4 regions of the Enterobacter huaxiensis genome follow, and region 3 is predicted to be linked to each of the others. Evidence: predicted binding sites of a transcription regulator. Region 3 holds the regulator's gene; each other region holds the start of a gene.
What was found. Region 3 encodes CRP, which controls carbon source genes, mostly activating them, when cyclic AMP is high. Its sites were predicted from a motif close to ATGTGANNNNNNTCACAT; they were not measured.
Positions count from the first base shown of each region.

Region 1: the regulator CRP is predicted to act here: its motif matches at 1,721-1,738, upstream of D5067_RS07660 (CidA/LrgA family protein).
Region 2: the regulator CRP is predicted to act here: its motif matches at 1,623-1,640, upstream of serC (3-phosphoserine/phosphohydroxythreonine transaminase).
Region 4: the regulator CRP is predicted to act here: its motif matches at 1,250-1,267, upstream of hpt (hypoxanthine phosphoribosyltransferase).

Region 1 is NZ_CP043342.1:1,598,271-1,602,384, reverse strand. It holds gene dusC (tRNA dihydrouridine(16) synthase DusC) at 1-738, opposite strand, end outside; gene map (type I methionyl aminopeptidase) at 805-1,584, opposite strand; gene D5067_RS07660 (CidA/LrgA family protein) at 1,787-2,182, shown strand; gene D5067_RS07655 (CidB/LrgB family autolysis modulator) at 2,179-2,874, shown strand; gene cdd (cytidine deaminase) at 3,004-3,888, shown strand; gene sanA (outer membrane permeability protein SanA) at 4,014-4,114, shown strand, end outside.
Region 2 is NZ_CP043342.1:3,146,856-3,150,969, reverse strand. It holds gene ycaO (30S ribosomal protein S12 methylthiotransferase accessory factor YcaO) at 1-757, opposite strand, end outside; gene D5067_RS15105 (DUF421 domain-containing protein) at 885-1,577, shown strand; gene serC (3-phosphoserine/phosphohydroxythreonine transaminase) at 1,740-2,828, shown strand; gene aroA (3-phosphoshikimate 1-carboxyvinyltransferase) at 2,900-4,114, shown strand, end outside.
Region 3 is NZ_CP043342.1:393,546-397,659, forward strand. It holds gene argD (bifunctional acetylornithine/succinyldiaminopimelate transaminase) at 1-70, shown strand, start outside; gene D5067_RS01825 (YccS/YhfK family putative transporter) at 67-2,154, opposite strand; gene crp (cAMP-activated global transcriptional regulator CRP) at 2,211-2,843, opposite strand; gene D5067_RS01835 (OsmC family protein) at 3,155-3,559, shown strand; gene D5067_RS01840 (phosphoribulokinase) at 3,646-4,114, opposite strand, start outside.
Region 4 is NZ_CP043342.1:3,956,032-3,960,145, reverse strand. It holds gene D5067_RS18920 (glucose/quinate/shikimate family membrane-bound PQQ-dependent dehydrogenase) at 1-1,187, opposite strand, end outside; gene hpt (hypoxanthine phosphoribosyltransferase) at 1,395-1,931, shown strand; gene can (carbonate dehydratase) at 2,007-2,669, opposite strand; gene D5067_RS18905 (ABC transporter ATP-binding protein) at 2,777-3,703, shown strand; gene D5067_RS18900 (ABC transporter permease) at 3,700-4,114, shown strand, end outside.

The DNA.
Region 1 (4,114 bases), 1.2 Mb from region 3:
CCACGGCATGCGCGGTTCGTTATATTTCACCACCCGGCTGAGGTTTGGCACGTTCAGCGCGCCGCGACCAATCATCACCGCATCGCACCCGGTCTCTTTCATGCAGGCCTGCGCGCTGTCGTAATCCCAGATTTCGCCGTTGGCGATAACCGGAATGGTGAGCCGCTTGCGGATCTCGCCGATTGCCTGCCAGTTGATACGCTCGGCTTTATAGCCGTCTTCCTTAGTACGTCCGTGCACCACCAGCTCGGTGGCGCCGGCCTGCTGCACCGCATCGGCAATTTCAAACTGCCGCGCGTCGCTGTCCCAGCCCAGGCGCACTTTGACCGTGACCGGCAGATGCGGCGGTACGGCTTCACGCATCGCCTTCGCGCCGCGGTAGATAAGTTCCGGATCTTTCAGCAGCGTTGCCCCGCCGCCGCTGCCGTTCACCATTTTCGACGGGCAGCCGCAGTTGAGATCGACGCCGTAAGAACCCAGCTCAACGGCGCGGGCGGCGTTTTCCGCCAGCCATTCAGGGTACTGGCCCAGCAGCTGGATGCGCACCAGCGTGCCGGAGGAGGTTCGGCTCTGGTTATGCAGCTCCGGGCAGAGCCTGTAAAACGATTTTACCGGCAACAGCATATCGACCACGCGCAAAAACTCCGTCACGCAGAGATCGTAGTCGTTTACCTCGGTCAGAAGCTCGCGCACGAGGGAGTCGAGCACGCCTTCCATTGGGGCCAGTAAAACACGCATTCAGAGTACCTGTGAAAAAAGACGCGCTATAGTAGCCGCTCTCCAGGTAGGTTGAAAGCCCGGCGGTTAATTCGGCAGCGTCTCGTCCGGGCGCAGCGTCAGGACTTCGTAGCCGTCGGCGGTGACGGCGATAGTATGCTCCCACTGCGCGGACAGTTTTTTATCGCGGGTGACCACCGTCCAGCCGTCTTTTTTAGTTTTGATGCGGCTGTCGCCCTGGTTGACCATCGGCTCAATGGTAAACACCATGCCTTCCTTCAGTACCGCACCTTCGCCGGGCCTACCGTAGTGCAGCACCTGCGGCTCCTCGTGCATCTCTTTGCCCACGCCGTGGCCGCAATACTCGCGCACCACGCTGTAGCCGTTGCTTTCAACATGTGACTGAATGGCGTGGCCGATGTCTCCCAGCGTCGCGCCGGGCTTCACCGCCTCGATCCCTTTCCACATGGCTTCGTAGGTTTTCTTCACCAGCCTGCGCGCCAGCGGCGAGACGTCGCCAATGAGATACATTTTACTGGAATCGGCTATCAGGCCGTCTTTCTCAAGGGTGATATCCACGTTCACGATGGAACCGGACTTCAGGTGCTCCGACTCTTTGGGAATGCCGTGGCACACCACCTCGTTGACGGAGGTATTCAGCACGTACGGAAAATCATATTGTCCTTTGCTGGCCGGGCGGGAACGCAGCGTATTGACGATAAAATCCTCCACACGGTTGTTAATCGCCATGGTGGTGACCCCGGGGGCAATAAATCCGTCTAACATGGTAAAGACGGAGGCTAACAGCTCGCCGGCATGGCGTTGTCTGGCCAGCTCGTCGGCGGTTTTAATGATGATAGACGGCATGAGGCGCTCCTGCGTCGAGATGCATAATCAATTGATTCATATATAAAACAAATACTGGCATGTAAAACGAAGCCTGTCCATTTGGGGAAATGCCCAACGTTCCATTCAGGAATGTCTGGTATGCTCAAAATTCATGATGTGATCCGTGGCACATTTCTGGGTTTAATTGTATGATGAATGCGTTTCATCAAGGACTTTCACCATGAGCAAATCACTAAACACCGTCTGGCAATATCTGCGCGCATTCGTCCTGATTTACGCCTGCCTGTACGCCGGGATCTTTATCGCCTCGCTGCTGCCGATCGTCATTCCCGGCAGCATTATCGGCATGCTGATCCTGTTCGTGCTGCTGGCGCTGCAGGTTCTGCCCGCGAAGTGGGTCAACCCCGGCTGCTTCGTCCTTATCCGCTATATGGCGCTGCTGTTCGTGCCCATCGGCGTCGGGGTCATGCAGTACTACGACGTGCTCAAAGCGCAGTTCGGCCCGATCGTTGTCTCCTGCGCGGTCAGTACGCTGGTGGTTTTCCTGGTGGTGAGCTGGAGTTCGCATATTGTGCATGGCGAACGCAAAGTGGTCGGGGAGAAAACAAAAAAATGATGGCCAATATCTGGTGGTCGCTGCCGTTAACCCTGGTGGTGTTCTTTGCCGCGCGTAAACTCGCAATTCGTTTCAAAATGCCGTTGCTCAACCCGCTGCTGGTGGCGATGGTGGTGATTATTCCTTTCCTGCTCCTTACCGGCATTCCCTACGAACGCTATTTCGCCGGGAGCAAAATTTTAAACGACCTGCTGCAGCCTGCCGTTGTGGCGCTGGCGTTTCCTTTATATGAACAGCTGCACCAGATCCGCGCCCGCTGGAAGTCCATCATTACCATTTGCTTTATCGGTAGCCTGGTGGCGATGGTTACCGGAACCTCGGTGGCGCTGCTGATGGGCGCGTCGCCGCAAATTGCGGCGTCTATCCTGCCGAAGTCCGTTACCACGCCTATCGCAATGGCCGTGGGCGGCAGCATCGGCGGTATTCCGGCCATCAGCGCCATGTGCGTGATCTTCGTCGGTATCCTGGGCGCGGTATTTGGCCATACCCTGCTGAATCTGATGAAGATCCGCACCAAAGCCGCACGCGGTCTGGCCATGGGCACGGCATCACACGCGCTGGGCACCGCGCGCTGCGCAGAGGTGGATTATCAGGAAGGGGCGTTTAGCTCGCTGGCGCTGGTGATCTGCGGGATTATCACCTCCCTGATCGCGCCGTTTGTGTTCCCGATTATTCTGGCGGTGATGGGCTAAAATTTGCGATGCGTCGCGCAAATTTCATTTTGTTTTCATAAGTTGCATACATAATGAGAAGTGGATCACATATAAAGCCCCATCGGCTCCGTACACTACCGATCCATTAACCTTTATGAGGCACACGCCATGCATCCACGTTTTCAAACTGCTTTCGCCCAGCTCGCAGAGAATTTGCAATCAGCCCTGGCTCCGGTTCTGGCGGATGCACATTTCCCCGCCCTGCTGACGGCGGAGCAGGTCGCGACGCTTAAACAGGCAGCGGGACTGGACGAAGACGCGCTGGCTTTCGCACTCCTGCCGCTGGCCGCCTCCTGCGCCCGCGCAGATCTCTCCCACTTTAACGTCGGTGCGATTGCACGCGGCGTAAGCGGAACCTGGTACTTCGGTGGAAACATGGAGTTCCTGGGTGCGACGATGCAGCAAACCGTCCACGCCGAGCAGAGCGCCATCAGCCACGCCTGGCTGCGCGGTGAAAAAGCGCTGAGCGCCATCACCGTTAACTACACCCCGTGCGGCCACTGCCGCCAGTTTATGAACGAGCTGAACAGCGGCCTGCAGCTGCGCATCAATCTGCCGGGCCGCGAGCCGCACACGCTGGGCGACTATCTGCCGGATGCCTTCGGCCCGAAAGATCTTGAGATCAAAACGCTGCTGATGGACGCGCAGGACCACGGTTTCGCCCTGTCCGGCGATGACCTGAGCCAGGCCGCTATCACCGCCGCCAACCAGAGCCACACGCCGTACAGCAAATCACCGAGCGGCGTGGCGCTGCAGTGCCGCGATGGCCGCATCTTCACCGGCAGCTATGCGGAGAACGCCGCGTTCAACCCGACGCTCCCGCCGCTGCAGGGCGCACTCAACCTGCTGAGCCTGAACGGCTACGACTATCCTGATATCCAACGCGCAATTTTGGCCGAAAAAGCCGATGCACCGCTGATCCAGTGGGACGCTACCGCCGCCACGCTGAAAGCGCTGGGCTGCACGACAATTGACCGCGTGCTGCTTGCCTGACCTTCCGGCGGGCAGAAATGCCCGCCCGTTTGCTGAAAAAGCCCTCAGTTGATTCACCGTTTCTTGCGCTAACCAGGCGGGTACAGTAGCCTGAGTGAACTTTCATCCACGAACGAGCCATCTCCATGTTAAAGCGCGTTTTTTACAGCCTGTCTGTCCTGGTCGGCATACTGCTGTTGATCGTGCTGGGCCTCGACCGCTGGATGAGCTGGAAAACGGCACCCTA
Region 2 (4,114 bases), 2.1 Mb from region 3:
CGCCCAGAGAGCCGTCATAAGCGAAGATAGGGAAACCTTCTGCTTCCAGTTTAGCAATGGATTCCACTACGCCCGGGTAGCGCGCCAGCACGTCGGCCGGAATTTCAGGCAGGCTGATAGACTCGGCAATGATGCGGTTTTTAATGTGGCGTTCGAATACTTCAGACAGACCCTGCACGCGCGCTTCGTTGCGGGTGTTGCCAGCAGACATACCGTTTGACACATACAGGTTACCGACGATGTTCATCGGAATATAAACGGTCTGCTCATCGGACTGACGGGTAAACGGCAGGGCGCAGATCCCGCGGTCTTCGTTGCCAGACTGCAGGTCGATCAGCATGCTGGCGGTCAGTTCATTTTCCGGATCGTAGAACGCACGCAGGCGCGGATCCAGAATGCCTTCCGGCAGTTCGTCGTCTTCGGTCAGCGGGAACCATTTCTCATTCGGATAGTGAACGAATGGGCCATTAGCAATGGTTTCACCCAGCCAGAAGTCGGCGAAGAAATAGTTGGTCGACAGACGTTCAAAGTACTCACCCAGCGCAGAGGCCAGTGCCGCTTTTTTGGTTGCGCCTTTACCGTTGGTAAAGCAAAGCGCACAGTCTTTATCGCGAATATGCACGGACCAGACGTGAGGCACCGGGTTCAGCCAGGAGGCTTCTTCGATATTAAAGCCCAGGTCGGTCAGTTTCTGCTGGAAGCGAGCGATGGAATCTTCCAGAGCGGCGTCTTTGCCGGGGATAAACGTTTGTGTCATGGCGTTCACTTTTATCGTACGTAAAGCGCGCAATGATACGGGTTTTGCGTGACGGGTGCTATCTTCGGCGAAAATAAATGGCTGGGCTATGCTTAGTGGCAGTAACTGACTGTTAAGGCATAGAAAAATGAAAGCATTTGATCTCCAACGGATGGCGTTTGATAAAGTCCCCCCTGAATTTTTAGGCGAAGTGGCGTTGCGTAGCCTGTATACCTTCGTTTTGGTCTTCCTTTTCCTCAAAATTACCGGGCGCCGTGGCGTTCGGCAGATGTCGCTTTTCGAAGTGTTGATCATCCTGACGCTGGGGTCGGCGGCGGGGGACGTTGCGTTTTACGATGATGTGCCGATGGTGCCGGTGTTTATCGTTTTTGTCTCACTGGCATTGCTGTACCGGCTGGTGATGTGGCTAATGTCGAAAAGCGAAAAACTGGAAGATCTTCTTGAAGGGAAGCCGGTGGTGATCGTGGAGGACGGACAGCTTGCCTGGCAGAATGTAAAAAGTGCCAACATGACCGAGTTTGAGTTCTTTATGGAGCTGCGCCTGAGCAGCGTGGAACAGCTGGGGCAGGTGCGGCTGGCGATTATGGAAACCAATGGGCAAATCAGCGTCTATTACTACGCTGACGACGATGTTAAGCCAGGACTGTGTATCCTGCCGGATATGTTGATTGAGCGGTTTCGGGTCGTACCGGAAACCGGGGAGTATGCCTGTATAAAATGCAGCCATGTCGTGGGGATGCATGCGGGCGATCATCAATTATGCCCTCGCTGTAAGAATCCAGAATGGACGAAGGTAAGCCGGGCCAAACGTATTACCTGACAGCCATTTTGTCGGTTTTGAGACAGCGAGATGGCAGATTGTTTTGTGTGACGACGGACACATTTTGCCGGCCATAAGTTTTAGACATTGCGGCGCGTGTCACTGAATGATAAAACCGATATCCACAGTTATAACTTATGGCTTTTAGCGTGGTGAGGGGAAATGGCTCAAGTCTTTAATTTCAGTTCAGGTCCGGCAATGTTACCGGCAGATGTACTCAAACAGGCTCAGCAGGAGCTGTGTGACTGGAACGGTCTGGGTACGTCGGTGATGGAAATCAGCCACCGTGGTAAAGAATTTATTCAGGTGGCGGAAGAGGCAGAAAAGGATTTTCGCGATCTGCTGAACATTCCCTCGAACTACAAAGTATTGTTCTGCCACGGCGGGGGGCGCGGTCAGTTCGCCGGTATCCCGTTGAACCTGCTCGGTGATAAAACCACCGCTGACTACGTTGATGCGGGCTACTGGGCTGCCAGCGCGGTTAAAGAAGCACATAAATATTGCTCACCAAACGTTATCGACGCCAAAGTGACCGTTGACGGTCTGCGTGCCGTGAAGCCGATGAGCGAGTGGCAGCTTTCTGATAACGCCGCGTATCTCCACTACTGCCCGAACGAAACTATCGACGGTATCGCCATTCACGAAGAGCCAGGTTTTGGCGAGAACGTCGTTGTGACGGCGGATCTCTCGTCTACCATTCTGTCCACGCCGCTGGACGTCAGCCGTTACGGCGTAATCTACGCCGGTGCGCAGAAAAATATCGGCCCGGCTGGCCTGACTATCGTCATTGTGCGCGAAGATCTGTTGGGTAAAGCCCATAAGTCTTGCCCGTCAATCCTTGATTACACGGTACTTAACGATAACGACTCTATGTTTAACACCCCGCCGACGTTTGCCTGGTATCTTTCCGGCCTGGTGTTCAAGTGGCTGAAACAAAACGGCGGTGTGGCGCAGATGGACAAGGTCAATCAGCAAAAAGCGGACCTGCTGTACGGCGTAATTGATAAGAGTGATTTCTACCGCAACGACGTAGCGAAAGCTAACCGTTCGCGCATGAACGTGCCGTTCCAGCTGGCAGACAGCAGCCTGGATAAAGTCTTCCTGGAAGCGTCGTTCGCCGCTGGCCTGCACGCGCTGAAAGGCCACCGCGTGGTGGGGGGCATGCGTGCTTCCATCTATAACGCCATGCCGCTTGAAGGCGTTAAGATGTTGACCGATTTCATGATCGACTTCGAACGTCGCCACGGTTAATCGCGCTGTTTTTCACCCCCGCAGCCGCTGCTGCGGGGTTTTTATTATGTTGAGTTGAGAGTTTAGTTTTCATGGAATCCCTGACGTTACAACCTATCGCGCGGGTAGATGGCACCATTAATCTGCCTGGTTCAAAAAGTGTCTCGAACCGCGCTCTGCTGCTGGCAGCTCTGGCAAACGGCACCACCGTCCTCACAAACCTGCTGGACAGCGATGACGTTCGCCATATGCTCAATGCGCTGAAAGCGTTGGGAGTTCACTACACGCTGTCTGCTGACCGTACCCGTTGTGAAGTGATCGGCAACGGCGGTGCATTACAGTGCGCAGAAGCGCTTGAGCTGTTCCTGGGCAACGCGGGTACCGCGATGCGTCCGCTGGCGGCGGCCCTGTGCCTGGGAAGCAATAACATCGTGCTGACCGGCGAACCGCGTATGAAAGAGCGCCCGATTGGTCATCTGGTGGACGCCCTTCGTCAGGGCGGCGCGCAGATTGACTATCTGGAGCAGGAAAACTATCCGCCGCTGCGTCTGCGCGGCGGCTTTACCGGCGGCAGCGTTGAGGTTGACGGCAGCGTCTCCAGTCAGTTCCTGACCGCACTGCTGATGACCGCACCGCTGGCACCGCAGGATACGGTTATCAGCATCAAGGGCGATCTGGTTTCCAAACCGTACATTGATATCACGCTGCACCTGATGAAAACCTTCGGCGTTGAGGTGGAAAACCAGTCTTATCAGCGCTTCGTGGTGCGCGGGGCGCAGCAGTACCAGTCTCCGGGCAGCTACCTGGTTGAAGGTGATGCGTCATCCGCATCCTACTTTCTGGCCGCAGGGGCGATTAAAGGCGGCACGGTAAAAGTGACCGGTATTGGCCGTAACAGCGTGCAGGGCGACATCCGTTTTGCGGACGTGCTGGAAAAAATGGGCGCGGTTGTGACCTGGGGCGATGACTTCATCTCCTGTACGCACGGTGAGCTGAATGCCATTGATATGGACATGAACCATATCCCGGATGCGGCGATGACCATCGCCACGGCGGCGCTGTTTGCTAAAGGCACCACCACGCTGCGTAATATCTACAACTGGCGCGTGAAAGAGACGGACCGTCTGTTCGCAATGGCGACCGAGCTGCGCAAAGTGGGTGCAGAGGTAGAAGAGGGCGAAGATTATATTCGCGTGACTCCGCCGGCAAAACTGCAGTTTGCGGAAATCGGAACCTACAACGATCACCGTATGGCAATGTGCTTCTCGCTGGTGGCGCTGTCGGATACGCCTGTAACCATTCTTGAC
Region 3 (4,114 bases):
GGAAGAGAAAGATATTGAAGACGGGTTAAGCCGTTTTGCCGCGGCGGTCGAGAAGATCGTAAAAAGCTAATACTCGGTTCGCTTTAACACGCGCGTTAACCAAATGCCGTGATGCGGGCGCTGACGCCACGCCACCGACGAAATGGTGTGCATGGTGTTCAGATGCCCCAGAACGCGCTGCAGGTGCTGCTCCAGCGTGCTCATCGGCCCGTGGGTGAGCGTTTCCGGCGCTTCCAGAATATTCGAATCCCCGGACTCACCCGGTGCGTCATACTCCAGACGCTGCTGACACCTCTGCAGGGCAATTTCACACGACTGCAAATAGCGCTGCGCCAGGTCCGGCGTCAGCATGGTGTGCTCGCGCGCCAGCGTGGTCATGGCGTTAATATGCTCGACGATAAACTGGCTGTGGGTGACCCACAGCTTCATGTCCGCCAGATAGTGCGAGTTAAAGCCCGGCTCCTGCATCGCCTGGTTGAGCGAGTTGAACAGGGCGTTGTGCGCCTGGTTGACCTTCATGCGCTGGTAGGCCAGCGGGGAAGGCTTCGGATCGTCGCTCAGGATGAGACGAATAGCCTGCTGATCCGCTTCCAGCGCGTCGTGGGCGTTTTGCCTCAGTAATCCACTTTGCCACTGCGGCCACAGCCAGACCATGCCGCCGAAGGCAATCAGGCAGCCAATCAGGGTATCGACCAGGCGGGCAATAATGAATTGATCGCCGTTGAGCGTGAGCAGCTGCAGGGTGTACACCGCCGTGACCGTAAAGCCCACCGTCGCCCAGCCGTAGTTTTTGCGGATAATCAAATAGCTCATCATCGTGATCGCCAGCATCCCCACCAGCGTATAGCCTTCCGGCACGTGGAAGTGCAGCGTGGCGCCGGCAATAATCAGTCCGGCTAAGGTTCCGCCAGCCCGGTGGAAAATGCGCACCCGCGTGGCGCCGTAGCCGTTTTGCGTCACGAGCAGCACGGTCATTAAGATCCAGTAGGGCTTCGGCAGGTGCAGCGCCATGCCCATCAGGCTGGCGACGCTCAGCATCACGCTTATCCGCGCGGCGTTACGCAGCGCGGCAGATTTCAGTGACAGATAGCTTTTAAGCGCGGGCAGCAGCGGCAGGCGTTTTTGCTTATCGGCCATCAGGTCACGCGGGTAAAGCGGCCGCTGGGTACGCAGCACGCGCGCGATGCGGCTAAAGTGCCAGGCGGCAAACTGGCCGACCGGGTTTTCCGGGTGCTGACGGGCGATTTTCTCCAGCGCGCCGAGCTGTTTTTCCATGTTGAAGCGCGTGGGGTAGCGGTGATAGAGAATATCATCAGCCAGCACGCGCAGACGCGCCGATACCGTCTGGGCATTCCAGCGGATCACCGCTTCGGCGTGGCTGCGCTCGACCAGCTTTTGCACCTCCTCCGGATGATGCAGGCTTACGGAGATGTGCTCCTGCAGGTCCAGCCCCACCTGGAAGGTGCGCAGCAGCCGCTTATAGCCATGGTTTTTATTGGCGGCAAGCATGTGTAGCTGCTGATAGCACTGGCTGATTAAATCGACCACCTTTTGCTGACGGGCGAGCAGAGGCGGCAACGATTTCTCCGGGTCGGTGTGCTGGGTGAGCAGGGTATACTTTGCTTCGCAGTAGTCGGCAAGCTGCACGTAGAGCAGGCTAAGGGATTCACGCAGCGGCTGCTCCCGCCATAGCCAGAACCAGAACCAGTTAAACAGCCCGTACCACAGCGTGCCGAGGGCGTAGATGAGCAGCGGTTCCCACACCGGCATGTTGCCGGCGAGGCTAAGGGTGAAGATGGCGGCGATCAGCGAGGCGGGCAGCAGGCGAGCGTGAAGCGAACTGATCTCCGCCGTCACGCCCAGCGTCATCGCCAGCACGGTCAGGATCAGCGGCAGCGGAATATCGCGGGCGAGCAGGAGCTGTACGGCGAGGCTACAGCCGGCGAACAGGCAGCCACCGATAATCAGGCGTTTAAAAAAGCGTTTATGCGGCGTGTCCAGACCGGCGATGTTGCAGCAGGCGGGAACGAGGGAAAACAGCAGGCCTTGCTGAAGATGTCCGAGGATCAGGCCGACGGCCACGGGAAGGCACAACACCAACGTTTGTCGCAGTGCGTAGTTAACTTCCGGGTGATAGATCAGCCTGCGCCACATGGGGAATAGAGACAAAAACGGCGTGACACCTTGCGATGGCACGCCGTTTAACCGAATTAACGGGTTCCGTAGACCACGATGGTTTTACCGTGGGCGGAGATCAGGTTCTGGTCTTCCAGCATTTTCAGGATACGGCCCACGGTTTCGCGGGAGCAGCCGACGATCTGACCAATTTCCTGACGCGTAATTTTAATTTGCATGCCGTCCGGGTGGGTCATCGCGTCTGGCTGTTTTGCCAGGTTCAACAGGGTCTGTGCAATACGGCCGGTAACGTCCAGGAATGCGAGGTTACCCACTTTCTCGGATGTCACCTGCAGACGGCGCGCCATCTGCGAAGAAAGACGCATCAGGATGTCAGGGTTTACCTGAATCAGCTGACGGAATTTCTTGTAAGAAATTTCAGCCACTTCACATGCTGTCTTTGCACGAACCCAGGCGCTACGTTCCTGGCCCTCTTCAAACAGGCCCAGTTCACCGATGAAATCGCCCTGGTTCAGATAAGAAAGGATCATCTCTTTCCCTTCTTCATCTTTGATCAGCACTGCCACCGAGCCTTTAACGATGTAATACAACGTTTCCGCTTTTTCACCCTGGTGAATCAGCGTGCTCTTTGATGGGTACTTATGAATGTGGCAATGAGACAAGAACCATTCGAGAGTAGGGTCTGTTTGCGGTTTGCCAAGCACCATGCGCTGTTATCCTCTGTTATAAGCTGTCACCAGAGCCATAAGATGCATCCGGACTCTGGGGTTGCAATCGAATTCTTACCCATACCCTGGGAAGTCGGCTGTCGTAACGTTTCGCAGCCAGTAAAGTTTGATGTCCTCTGCATACATGTGTAACGTCAATGTATTACTGTAGCATCCAGAGTGTTTTAGCATAGCTTTTGCCGCGTGTCTCCTGGTGTCTCGCTTCAGCATGATGCAGGTCGCCTTCCGTTGCGAGAATTGTAACGCACGCGTAATCTGTCACCAAAAATGCAACGTTGGAGTTAATGAATATGCAAGCGCGTGTGAAATGGGTAGAAGGTTTAACGTTCCTGGGCGAGTCAGCTTCCGGACACCAGATTTTGATGGACGGTAACTCCGGCGACAAAGCGCCAAGCCCGATGGAAATGGTGCTGATGGCGGCGGGTGGCTGCAGCGCAATCGACGTGGTGTCGATTCTGCAAAAAGGCCGTCACGACGTAACCGATTGCGAAGTGAAGCTGACGTCAGAACGTCGCGAAGAGGCGCCACGCCTGTTCACGCACATTAATCTGCACTTTATCGTCACCGGCAAAGAGCTGAAGGACGCGGCGGTTTCGCGCGCGGTTGATCTGTCTGCGGAGAAATACTGCTCCGTGGCGCTCATGCTGGAGAAAGCGGTAAACATCACCCATTCGTATGAGGTGATCGAGGCCTAATCTTTTGGCGCGTGGCGCTTCGCTGACCCGCCCTGCAAAAGCATGACCGTAGGCCCGGTAAGCGCAGCGCCACCGGGCAAAACAACTCACGCGATCTGCTTCCCTTCCATCAGCCGCTGCACCAGCGGCGTCATGATCAGCTCCATCGCCAGCCCCATTTTTCCCCCCGGCACCACCAGCGTATTCATGTGCGAAATGAACGAGCCCTGCAGCATCGCCAGCAGCCAGGGGTAATCAATGCCTTCGAGGTTGCGGAAGTGGATTACCACAAAGCTCTCATCCAGAGACGGGATGGTTTTCGCCGCAAACGGATTAGAGGTGTCCACCGTCGGCACGCGCTGGAAGTTGATATGGGTACGGGAAAACTGCGGCGTCAGGAAGTTAATGTAATCCTCCATTGAGCGAACCACCGAGTCCATCACCGCCTCGCGCGAGTGGCCGCGCTCGCTAATATCTCGCGTCAGCTTCTGGATCCACTCCAGGTTCACGATCGGCACGACGCCGACCAGCAGATCCACGTGGCGCGCCACGTCGTGATGGGGCGTCACCACGCCG
Region 4 (4,114 bases), 1.3 Mb from region 3:
AAGGTGTGCTCGTCCGATGGGATCGCGTTTGGATCTTTCGCGCCCGGGTCGAAGGCCCACAGCAGTTTACCGGTATTTACGTCGAAACCGCGGATAACGCCGGAGGTTTCACGCGTGGAGAAGTTGTCCGTTACCGAACCGGCAATCACGATGGTTTTATCGGTAATGATTGGCGGTGAGGTTGGCTCATACAGGCCCGGCGTAGTGTCCGGCATGTTGGTCTGCAGGTTCAGGACACCTTTGTTGGCAAAGGTTTCGCACAGCTTGCCCGTTTCGGCGTTAATTGCGAACAGGCGTCCATCGTTGACCGGCAGCATAATGCGGCGAGGGCAGTCGGCGATGACTTCCGGGCTGGCATTATCGGCGCGCGCTTCATGGTAAGACACGCCGCGGCAGGTCACGTGCTGGAAGGACGGATTAGAATTCAGCTGCGGATCGAAGTGCCATTTCTCTTTACCGGTGGCCGCGTCGAGCGCGAACAGACGCTGGTGCGCCGTACACAGGTAAAGCATGTCGCCCACTTTAATCGGCGTCACTTCGTTGGTCAGTTCGCCCGGATCGTTCGGCATTTTCAGGTCGCCGGTACGGAATACCCAGGCTTCTTTCAGGTTCTTCACGTTGTCCGCGTTGATCTGCTTCAGCGGAGAGTAGCGTTGACCTTCCTGGTTACGACCATAGGCAGGCCAGTCGCCGTCCGCAACCTGCGAGATCGCGGCAGCAGGCGTTGATTCCGCGTTCAGCGTACCGTTGATTTCCTGTGGGTCGTTAAAACCGGCCCAGGTCAGGATGCCGCCGGTAATCAGCAGCGCAACGACCAGACCGGCTACAGCACCGCTGGACGGCACAATCAGGCGACGCCAGACGAACGGCAGGATCAGCCAGATACCAAAGAAGACCAGGATGTCACTGCGCGGCGTCAGTGCCCAGAAGTCGAACCCGACTTCCCAGACGCCCCAGATCATGGTGGCGAGGAGTAATGCGGCATACAGCCACAGTGCAGATTGTTTCCTACGCAACAGCAGGACGGTTACGGCAACCATAACCAGACCCGCAATCGGGTAGTACCAGGAGCCGCCTAAAGCGACCAGCCAGACGCCACCGATTAACAGATACAGCGCGCAGAAGGCTGCGAACGCTGCTGTTAATGTCACCAGTAGACGCGGCTGTTTAGAGTTTGTTTCAGCCATAGAAAGTGTACTCGTCAGTTTTTGTTAATAATTTGCTAGCAACTAATTATAGGTATTAACAAGTGTGATCGGAATCACAAAATTTGCTTTTATAACTCATACGCCAGGCTTGTCTATTTGCTGGTATAATGGCGGGCTTGCGTATCGATGCCGGAAATATACTCCCCTGCATTGAGAGATTTTCATTAAAATCATATGGTTAGTAATATGAAACATACTGTTGAAGTGATGATCCCGGAAGCCGAGATCAAAGCGCGTATCGCCGAACTGGGTCATCAAATCACCGAACATTACAAGGACAGCGGCAGCGAAATGGTGCTGGTGGGTCTTTTACGTGGCTCTTTCATGTTCATGGCTGACCTGTGCCGTGAAGTGCAGGTGTCCCATGAGGTCGATTTTATGACCGCCTCCAGCTACGGCAGCGGCATGTCCACAACCCGTGATGTGAAAATCCTGAAAGATCTGGATGAAGATATTCGTGGCAAAGATGTGTTGATCGTTGAAGACATCATCGACTCCGGCAACACGCTCTCTAAGGTGCGCGAGATCCTGAGCCTGCGTCAGCCTAAATCGCTGGCGATCTGTACGCTGCTGGATAAACCTGAGCGCCGTGAAGTGCAGGTGCCGGTTGAGTTTGTTGGCTTCTCTATTCCGGACGAATTCGTCGTCGGTTATGGCATCGACTACGCGCAGCGCTATCGCCATCTGCCGTATGTTGGCAAGGTTGTGATTCTCGACGAGTAAAACGTATTGGGTGCGGTCTGATGCCCTCACCCCGTCCCTCTCCTACAGGGAGAGGGAGAAAATCCCCGGCTTTGTTTATTTATGGTTCACATGCTTAAGCTTGAGGTTGGCAATCCCCGATCGGTAACGCTGCTCCAGCGTTTCGCGGTTGGTGGCGGTCACTTCCAGGTTGCGCAGCAGGCCATCGTGAATACCGTACGCCCAGCCGTGGATGGAAACCTTCTGCCCACGTTTCCAGGCTGACTGCATAATCGTCGAGTGGCCCAGGTTATAAACCTGCTCCATTACGTTCAGCTCGCACAGGGTGTCGAGACGGCGCTCCTGCGGCATCTCGCCCAGCAGTGAGCTATGTTTGAACCAGATATCGCGGATGTGCAGCAGCCAGTTATCGATTAACCCCAGTTCGGTATTTTCGATCGCCGCCTGCACGCCGCCGCAGCCGTAGTGGCCGCAAATAATGATGTGCTCGACTTCCAGCACGTCAACAGCATACTGAACGACAGAAAGGCAGTTAAGATCGGTGTGAATGACGAGGTTGGCAACGTTACGGTGAACAAAGAGTTCGCCAGGTTCGAGGCCGGTCAGGCGCTCTGCCGGTACGCGGCTATCGGAACATCCAATCCATAGAAAGCGCGGGTTCTGCGCTTGCGACAGCTTCCCGAAAAATCCGGGGTCTTCTTCAACCAGCATCTTTGACCATAGTGCATTGTTGCTGATGAGTGTATCTATGTCATTCATGGACGTTAACGGCCTGTAACCAAGTAATTGCGTTGCGCTACTATAGGGTAACCCGACTTTTAATGAAACCACACAACGTGTGTCAGAACTATAGGTAAGTTAAATTCATGGCGATTGCACTGGAGCTTGAGCAGCTTAAAAAAACCTATCCGGGCGGCGTTCAGGCGCTGCGCGGAATAGATCTTAAGGTCGAAGCGGGAGATTTCTATGCGCTTCTGGGACCGAACGGGGCGGGGAAATCCACCACTATCGGGATCATCAGCTCGCTGGTGAACAAAACATCCGGCCGGGTGAGCGTGTTTGGTTACGATCTGCAAAAGGACGTGGTCAACGCCAAGCGCCAGCTGGGGCTGGTACCGCAGGAATTCAATTTTAACCCGTTCGAGACGGTGCAGCAGATTGTCGTCAATCAGGCTGGCTACTACGGCGTTGAACGTAAAGAGGCGCTTGAGCGCAGCGAAAAGTACCTTAAGCAGCTCGATCTGTGGGAAAAGCGTAACGAACGTGCGCGCATGTTGTCCGGTGGGATGAAGCGCCGCCTGATGATTGCCCGAGCGCTGATGCACGAGCCAAAGCTGCTTATCCTCGATGAACCGACCGCGGGCGTGGATATTGAACTGCGCCGCTCCATGTGGGGCTTCCTGAAGGATCTGAACGATAAAGGCACCACCATTATTCTGACTACGCACTACCTCGAAGAGGCGGAAATGCTGTGCCGCAACATCGGCATCATCCAGCACGGCGAGCTGGTGGAAAACACCTCGATGAAAGATCTGCTCTCCAAGCTGAAATCAGAAACCTTTATTCTCGACCTCGCGGCGAAAAGCCCGCTGCCGAAGCTGGAAGGGTACAACTATCGTCTGGTGGATACCTCAACGCTGGAAGTGGAAGTGCTGCGCGAGCAGGGCGTCAACAGCGTCTTCTCTCAGCTGAGCGCCCAGGGCGTTCAGGTGCTGAGCATGCGTAACAAAGCGAACCGACTGGAAGAGCTGTTTGTCTCTCTGGTGCATCAAAAACAAGGAGACAAGGCATGACGCATCTTTTCTGGGTGGCGCTGAAAAGCATCTGGGCAAAAGAGATCAACCGCTTTATGCGCATCTGGGTGCAAACCCTGGTGCCGCCGGTGATCACCATGACGCTCTACTTCATCATTTTCGGCAACCTGATCGGTTCCCGCATTGGTGAGATGCACGGCTTTACCTACATGCAGTTCATCGTGCCGGGTCTGATCATGATGGCGGTGATCACCAACGCCTACGCCAACGTGGCATCGTCGTTCTTCAGCGCCAAGTTTCAGCGCAACATTGAAGAGCTGCTGGTGGCCCCGGTGCCAACGCACGTGATCATCGCCGGCTACGTGGGCGGCGGCGTGGCGCGCGGCCTCTGTGTCGGCATTCTGGTGACGGCGATTTCGCTGTTCTTCGTGCCGTTCCAGGTCCATTCGT